DNA from 2 places in the Brevibacillus humidisoli genome. Region 2 is predicted to be linked to the other one. Evidence: riboswitches for the same ligand, from Rfam matches in the RefSeq annotation. Region 2 holds a riboswitch; the other holds the start of a gene.
The links. A riboswitch is a leader RNA that binds a small molecule or an ion and turns the genes downstream of it on or off. The one in region 2 is predicted to bind S-adenosylmethionine.
Positions count from the first base shown of each region.

Region 1: linked by a shared signal. The riboswitch ahead of LOK74_RS23435 (homocysteine synthase) and the one ahead of LOK74_RS15720 (BMP family lipoprotein) in region 2 are both predicted to bind S-adenosylmethionine.

Region 1 covers NZ_CP087263.1:4,804,303-4,808,495, forward strand. Annotated here, with positions in the region: gene LOK74_RS23430 (AbrB family transcriptional regulator) at 1-877, shown strand, start outside; gene LOK74_RS23435 (homocysteine synthase) at 1,130-2,416, opposite strand; SAM riboswitch class I at 2,500-2,607, opposite strand; gene LOK74_RS23440 (polysaccharide deacetylase family protein) at 2,719-3,000, opposite strand; gene LOK74_RS23445 (hypothetical protein) at 2,975-3,379, opposite strand; gene LOK74_RS23450 (rhodanese-like domain-containing protein) at 3,587-3,898, shown strand; gene LOK74_RS23455 (VOC family protein) at 3,973-4,193, opposite strand, start outside.
Region 2 covers NZ_CP087263.1:3,194,972-3,199,164, reverse strand. Annotated here, with positions in the region: gene LOK74_RS15735 (BglG family transcription antiterminator) at 1-86, opposite strand, end outside; gene LOK74_RS15730 (MaoC family dehydratase N-terminal domain-containing protein) at 578-1,051, shown strand; gene LOK74_RS15725 (MaoC/PaaZ C-terminal domain-containing protein) at 1,048-1,470, shown strand; SAM riboswitch class I at 1,692-1,803, shown strand; gene LOK74_RS15720 (BMP family lipoprotein) at 1,895-2,935, shown strand; gene LOK74_RS15715 (ABC transporter ATP-binding protein) at 3,000-4,193, shown strand, end outside.

The sequences.
Region 1 (4,193 bases), 1.6 Mb from region 2:
GGGTCTGAGGATCACGCCGAGTATCTGGCAGACGATGGCAGAGCATATCGGAGAGATGGTTCTGGCAACCGTGATTACGCTGGCATTTGGCCTGTTAAGTGCATGGGTGCTCTATAAGGTACACAAAGTAGATCTGACAACAGCGGTATTTAGCAATATTCCGGGCGGCCTGTCGGAGATGGTCTCTCTAGGGCAGAGTCAGGGAGGCAATCTACAGATCATTTCGATGTTTCACTCCATTCGTGTCATGATCATCGTCGTCTTGACTCCTTTTCTGGTGATGCTGCTCTCCCATCACGGTGTCCTGCCGCCAGCAGCACCGGTCAATCAGACACTGGGAGGGGTCCAAACCGTTATTCTTCTGCTTATTGGCGTGGCAGCAGCAGCACTAGCCGCACGCCTGTCCGTACCTGCCCCGTTTTTGCTAGGCCCTTTCTTTCTTACTATGGCCATTTCCCTGTTCAGTACGTTGGTCGGGGAGAGACACGCATTGGCGGGAATTCTGGTGAGCAGTGCCCAATTGTTGATCGGGATGAGCATCGGGGTGGAGTTTAAGCGAGAGGAAGTGATTCACTACCGCAAACTCTGTATCTGGGCTTTGCTGTTCTCGCTGCTCCTGCTGTTGATGAGCTTCTCGCTGGCGGCCATCCTTTCTTACACCGCTGGGATCGATCTGATCACCAGTATCTTGGCGACAGCACCTGGCGGTCTTGCAGAGATGAGCCTGACAGCAATCGCCACAGACGCTGATCCGCTTCTTGTGACGGCCTTTCAACTGTTTCGCGTTCTTTTCATCGTGACGATACTGCCTGTGTTTGTCCGCTGGTTTGTGCTGCGTGTAGGCAACAGGGGGAGAAATAGAGGAGTGAGGGAATAGCCCTTCCTTTGGCCACATGCAGCACTACAGATACATCATGAATGACTGCAGCACCAACAAATACAGAGCCTACGGATACATGAACGGATACAGCACGAACGGATGCAGCACCAATAGATACACAGCGAAACCCAAAGCCCCTGTCACGCCGGAACACTGCCGGTAACAGGGGCTTTTTGGTCGGTGTTTTCGTAGTATATGTTGGTAGTTGGTATGTTTGGTCCGTCGCCTATGCTGGCAGGTCTAGCCGGTTTACTGGATAGCGGCCTGCAGTGCCTGATCCAGATCCGCCAAAATATCGTCGATCGATTCCGTTCCCACGGAGAGACGAACCATCTCAGGGGTGACGCCTGCTTTCCGCTGCTCTTCATCCGTTAACTGCTGGTGTGTCGTGCTGGCCGGATGAATGATCAGCGACTTGCTGTCACCGACATTGGCCAAATGGGAGAAGAGTTTGACCGATTCAATCAGTTTTTGCCCTTCTTTCACTCCCCCTTTGATCCCAAAGGTAAGAATCGCGCCCTGCCCTTTTGGCAAGTATTTCTGGGCCCGTTCGTATTGCGCATCACCTTCCAGGCCGGGGTAATTCACCCATTCCACCAGAGGATGGGCATGGAGGAACTTGGCAGCAGCCAGCGCGTTTTGGCTGTGTCGTTCCATACGCAGATGGAGCGTCTCCAAGCCCTGCAGGAACAAAAACGAGTTGAACGGAGACGGAGCGGCCCCGATGTCGCGCATCAATTGCACGCGTGCTTTGATGATGTAGGCGAGATTGCCGACTGCTTCCGTGTAGACAACACCGTGATACGTCGGATCGGGTGTGGTCAGCCCTGGAAACTTGCCGTTGTTCCAGTCGAACTTGCCGGAGTCGACAATAATTCCGCCGATAGATGTGCCGTGGCCGCCGATGAACTTGGTTGTGGAGTGGACGATGATGTCGGCGCCGTATTCAAAGGGCCGGCAAAGTGCAGGGGAAGCAAAGGTGTTGTCAACGATCAGAGGAATCCCGTGTGCATGGGCTATCTCAGCAATAGCGGTCAGGTCGGCTACATCGATACGGGGATTGCCGATCGTTTCGCAGAATATCGCTTTTGTTTTCTCGTTGATCTTCTCCCTGAAGTTGTCGGGATTGGCTTGGTCAGCGAAATGAACTTTGATGCCAAACTTGGGCAGGGTATGGGCAAACAGGTTGTAGGTCCCGCCGTACAAGCTGCTGGAAGAGACGATTTCGTCACCGGCGTGGGCGATGTTGAGGATGGAAAAGGTAATCGCCGCTTGCCCAGAGGAAGTGGCCAGTGCACCAACACCGCCCTCCAGCAGCGCGACACGCTGTTCAAACACGTCCTGCGTCGGGTTCATGATGCGGCTGTAGATGTTGCCAAACTCCTTGAGTGCAAACAAGTTGGCCGCATGCTCCGTATCACGGAAAACATAAGAGCTGGTTTGGTAGATCGGTACGGCTCGCGAGCCGGTAGCCGGGTCAGGCTGTTGTCCCCCATGCAGGGCCAATGTTTCCAGGTTCCAGTTTTGATCTGACATCATCGATCACTCCTTCTGATTGGTTGCATCAAAAAAGCCTTCTTCTGAGTAGAAGAAGGCTCTCGCACACGAGTCCGGTCGCACGTTCATCTCTCAGAATCCACTGATTCTGCAGGAATTAGCACCTTGCATGTCGCCATGCCGGTTGCTGGGCTTCATAGGGCCAGTCCCTCCGCCGCTCTGGATGAAAACTTTTTTTCTTTTGTATTTTCACATTATAGGGGAGTGTTGCCATGCTGTCAATCAGAAATGAGGAACCCAGTAGATTATGGGACGAGCTATGATGCATCGTTAGCCCGTCGTCAACGTTTCACTTGTGCTTTCAGCTTGGCGAGCAACCTGGAGCCAGACATTTCCGACTCTCCTGCATTGATCCGGTACACTTCCCCGTTTCCCGGCGTGTTGATCCCCTCCTTGGTCGTAAAAAACAATTCGATTCCCAGTTCTCGTCCGATGCTGATCACTTGATCGTTGTAGGCACCGAAAGGAAAAGCCAGCAGTTTGGGCTGCGGTCCCAGTTCTTGTTCCAGTCGTTTGTTCATAAAATCGAGATCGCTTTTAATGCGGGCACGATACTCGTCCATCGTTTCCGTACGCTGTTTGCCCTCTAGAAACAAAGGCTGGGTCAGAGCTGGCATCGATTTGAAACCCTTCTTTTTTCAACAAGTGGAGATGTTCCCGGAACAGCCCAACGGTAACGGTGCTGGGGTTCCCTTTGGCCGGGCTCTCATCTGATACGATCTGATGGTAGATCAGGACCAGTGCTTTGTCCTGGTAGAAGATCGGGCTAGTTGTTGCCTCTTCCCTTTGGCTCCATGCTCCCATGCCGACGCTGATCACGCATAAGATGATGAGGAACACGCTGATCATGAAATGAATCATGCTTTTCCTGAACGTCTTGATCGTTCGATTCGCTTTTTTCCTCGCGGCCTGATCAGCAGAATCGTCTGAAGGAAAAAACATTTGAGCCCCGCCTTATCTCTATATAGTTCGGTGATGCCCAAGCGCTTGGACTATTTATTTGATCCAGGCTGCCCTTTTTTGTGACAGAAAAGGGTAAAAAACTTTTTGATAGAAAACAACCTGACTTGGAAAGACTCTAAGCATTTTCACCCCGGGGGCAGCTTATGCTATGATGAGAAAAGCAAGACCCCCCGAAGGAGGATTACGATGGATGCTGAGGTAAAAGAGATCACTCCGGAAGAACTGCAGGAAAGAATCAACCGGGGCGACAAGCTGCAAATCATCGATGTGCGCGAACCGCATGAGTGGGAGGAAGGACATATCCCGCAAGCGACATTGATACCACTGGCGACACTGCCCGTGCGCCTAGAGGAGCTAGACAAGGAAACACCGATTGTGATGGTTTGCCGCAGCGGCGCCCGCAGTTGGAATGCGACGGCGTACGTGCAGCAGTTCGGTTATCAGGCGGAGAACATGGCGGGCGGGATGCTTGCCTGGAACGGCGAAGTCGAGAAGTAGAGGGCGATAAGAAAAACCACCTTGGCATAGGTGGTTTTTCTCTATTTGGCGCAACCATACTCTTTCTATCACGCTTACTGCTGCTCTTGACTTACTGCACTTTCATCCATATAGATCAATTCCCACAGGTGACCGTCGATATCCTGAAAGCCCCATTCATACATAAATCCATGGTCGACCGGATCTTTCGAAGGCGTTGCGCCAGCCGCCAGGGCCTTGTTCACGATCTCGTCCACCTGTTCCTTGCTTTCAGCAGACAAGGCTACCAACACTTCTGTGCTTTTGGTTGCATCGC
Region 2 (4,193 bases):
AAATGTTCCATCAATTCCTTGACTGACACGTAGTGATGGGACTGCAGTAGATACTGCAAGATTTGCATTGCTCTTTTGTCTAACATGGTGGCCACCTTTAGCACAAAATCATGCACAATCTGCTGCTTGCACAGATGGTAGAACATCTGTTTATACTACTACTTTACTATATGGGGCATTTGTATTGTCAGACCGAATGTTACCAAGCAGACTTGTGCAAAAATTGTTCCCTGGATACTAATGGGAAACGGCAGTTGTAGAATGAATAGGTGTGAAAGAAGCCAGCGAAACGGGTTGAAAAAGAAGCAGGTTAGTCTCGCGACAAGTGCGGAACAAGCAGATATCCTGCTATACCTAGTTGTGAGATCATCTTGTTTTTTGCGAACTTAGGATCTCAGGTGAATATTGCGGCTGTGTGTACGTCTTCATATAAGCAGACCATATTGTCAGTTAAGGAGAAGATATCGTCTGCGAGTTTGAATTCCCGCATAAAAGAAGAGAAGAGGCAGTTGCCTGCTGTCTGGAGGATGAAGCCGGCCAATAGGCAGCAATCCAGGAAAAGCGAGGAGGGTCAGCGGTGACCAAAGATCTATCCAAATACGTCGGATACACATTTGAGCCGTATGCGTATCGCGTAGAAGCAGGAAAAATCCGCGAGTTTGCACTTGCGATCGGCGATGACAACCCGATTTACCATGACAGAGATGTTGCCCAGCAGTCAGGCTTTCGCGACATCCCTCTACCCCCTACATTTTCTACCGTGATCGAGATGTGGGCAGGACCCAGTTTCGAACATTTGATAGAAGTGTTAGAGCTGGACCCGCTTCGCGTGCTGCACGGAAAACAACGGTACGATTACGGCAGTGTGATCTGCGCGGGTGATGAGATCACCGCCTGCTCACGGATTGTCGCTGCCGAGTCGAAAAGCAGAATGAACCTGTTCACATTGGTGACAGAGTATGCCAATCAGCAGGGAGAACAAGTACTGAGAGCTGAGTCGGTGATCATCGAGATGCAGGAGAGAATGAGAGCGAAGGAGGGAAAAGGATGAAAGAACTGCCCATCCTACATAAGCAAGCGATTACCCACACCCAATTAGTCCGCTACGCCGGTGCCTCTGGTGATTTCAACCCGATTCATACGGTTGTACCCGTAGCCAAACAGGCTGGACTGCAAGATGTCATCGCCCATGGGATGCTGGTGATGGGGTTCGCGGGACAGGCGCTGACAGAGTGGTTCCCCCGTCAGTATTTGCGCAGTTTCCAAGTGCGGTTTTCGCGAATGACCTATCCAGGCGAGCAGTTGTCTGTGAGTGGTCAACTAGTGGAGTCGATGGTCCGCGATGGTGAGGAACGCTGGCTCGGCGAGCTGATCGTGACCAACCAGACGGGTGAAGCAAAGCTGAAAGGAACCTTTGAAGTATGGAAAGGTGAACCAGAAGGTTCGGAGAACTTACCATTAATTCCCTAGAAAATTGATTCACATTTTTACCGTTATTAGAAATAGAAGCCTTCTCCTCCTCGGGAAAAAGGTTGTCGACAGTCCCACCCAAATACGCGCAGACCGGGTGGGGCCTTTTTGTGGGACCGAAGACATACAGATATGTAAAATCAGGAAAAAAACACATTATATGAAAAGGGTTGATAAAATCATATTTTCATTTAAAATGAAAAAGAAGTTCATAGAAAGACCCCTTATTATGAGTGGTGGAGGGACTGGCCCGATGAAACCCGGCAACCCACTGGAAGGCAAACTTTCAGGAAGGTGCCAATTCCTGCAGGCATACGACCTGGCAGATAAGGGAGAGCGGTGCAGATGCGATCCTCTTCCCTGTCAGCAGGGGAGAGGTTTTTTCGTATTCTTTTACACTTACACAACAAGGAGAGAAGCAGTCATGAAGAGAGTATTTTTGCTGCTGTGTCTGTTTGCCTTGGCCTTGGCTGGCTGTGGCGGCGGCGGGCAGCCAGCGGACTCCAGCCAGTCGCAATCGGCAGAAGGAGATCGAGGCCAAGATCAGCCGAAGAAACGGATCGCCCTGGTGCTCCCGGAAAAAATCGGCGTCAATCCGTTCTTCCAGCAGATGGATGAAGGGGTTAAGAAAGCGGCTGAGGAGTTTGGACTGGAGGCAAAAACAATTGAGGCGACCGATCCCAACGCGTTCGAAGAAAACCTGCGGGTTGCGGTGGCTGAACAGTACGATTTGGTTATTACGGCTACCTTTCAGGCAGAAGATGCTTTGAAAAAAGTGGCGACAGAAAATCCGGACCGTCAGTTTGCGATCATCGACACGGTCATTGATCTGCCCAACGTGCGCAGCGTCTCATTCCGCGAGCACGAAGCGGCATACCTGATGGGGGCTGCCGCCGGACTGGCGACCAAGACAGGAAAAGTGGGAATGGTAGCAGCGATGGATATTCCACTGTTGAAAAAATATACGGTTGGCTTCGAGGAAGGTCTGAAAGCGACCAATCCGGATGCGGAGTTCCTGTTGAACTACGTAGGCAGCTTTGAAGATCCGGCAAAAGCGAAAGAATTGGCGCTGCTGCAGCATTCACAAGGTGCTGATTTTATTGCAGGGGCCGCTGCTGTAGGCGATCTGGGCGTGTTCGAAGCGGCCAAGGAGAAAGGGTTTTACACAGCCGGCCAAGACATAGACCGTACGGAAGTGGACCCGGAACATGTCGTCTTGTCACAACTAAAGGGTACCGATGTAGCGGCGTATGAGACGGTAAAAGATTTTGTCAACGGCACGTTTACACCAGGGGTGGTCGATTACGGATTGAAAGAGAAAGGCGTTGGTCTCACTTTCGTCACCCACGAAAGCAAGTCTCCGCTCCATCCGTTTATCGGCGAAGAGACGATCGCCAAAGTGAAAGAAATCAATGACGAGATCGTCTCTGGCAAGCGTGAGGTCCCCGACCCGCTGAAAAACTAGATCGGGCAAACCGGCTACCCACCGTAGTCGGTTTCCTCTTTTCTCGACAAAGGGGTGACACTGTGTGACTGTTTTACTGGAAATGGAGAACATCACCAAGCTGTATGGCACGTTTGCCGCCAATCAGCAGGTTAGCTTTTCCCTCAGACAAGGGGAGATCCACGCGATCGTGGGGGAGAATGGAGCGGGCAAAACAACGCTGATGCGCATGTTGTACGGCATGGAAAAGCCGACAGATGGCACCATCCGGATCAACGGAGAAGTGAAGCGGTTTGACAGCCCGGCAGACGCGATCAAAAGCGGGATCGGCATGGTTCACCAGCACTTCATGCTGTTTCCCACTTTCACGGTGGCAGAAAATATCGTGATCAGTCAGGAACCGGCAAAAGGGGTCTGGTTTGACCGGAAAAAGGCGGCCGCTCAGGTGAAGGAGCTCTCGGAAAAGTACCGGATGAGCGTCGATCCCCACAAGAAGGTCTGGGAGTGCACCCTGGGCATGCAGCAACGTGTGGAGATTCTCAAGGTCCTCTACCACGGTGCCGATATCGTGATTCTCGATGAGCCTACGGCCGTGTTGACGCCGCTGGAGGTAAAAGAGCTGCTGGTTACACTGAAACATCTCGCTCAGCAAGGAAAAAGCGTCATCCTGATCACGCACAAACTGCACGAGGTGATGGAAGTGGCCGATCGTATCACGGTGCTGCGGGGTGGACAGGTTACGGGGACGCTGAAAACAGCGGAGACAAACGTGGAGGAACTCTCCCGGTTGATGGTCGGCCGCGACATCGCTGAGATCCAGCGCAGCGAACGGCCGCGAGGTGATGTGCTGCTTGCGGTAAACGAACTGTTTATCCGCGGCAACTCGGGGAAACCGCTGTTGGACCGTGTCAGTTTTCGCGTCCATGCTGGTGAGATTGTCGGGATTGCCGGTGTGTCCGGCAACGGTCAGTCAGAACTGATACAGGTCATCACCGGTCTGCGCAAGGCAGACCAGGGAGACGTTTACCTGCTCGGACAACCGATCACCAACGCACCGGTGCGCAGCATTCGACAGCAGGGTATGGCCCACATCCCGGAAGATCGTTATCTGTTGGGAGCAGCCAAGGACGGCAGTATCGTCGAAAATGCGATCTTGCATCAGTACGTGCAGCCGCTCTACCGGCGCTTTGGCCTGCTCAGGCAGAAGCGGCTCCAGCAGTTGACCGAGCGCTGGGTGAAACAGTTTGCTGTCAAAACCAACTCACTGTATGAAAAAGCG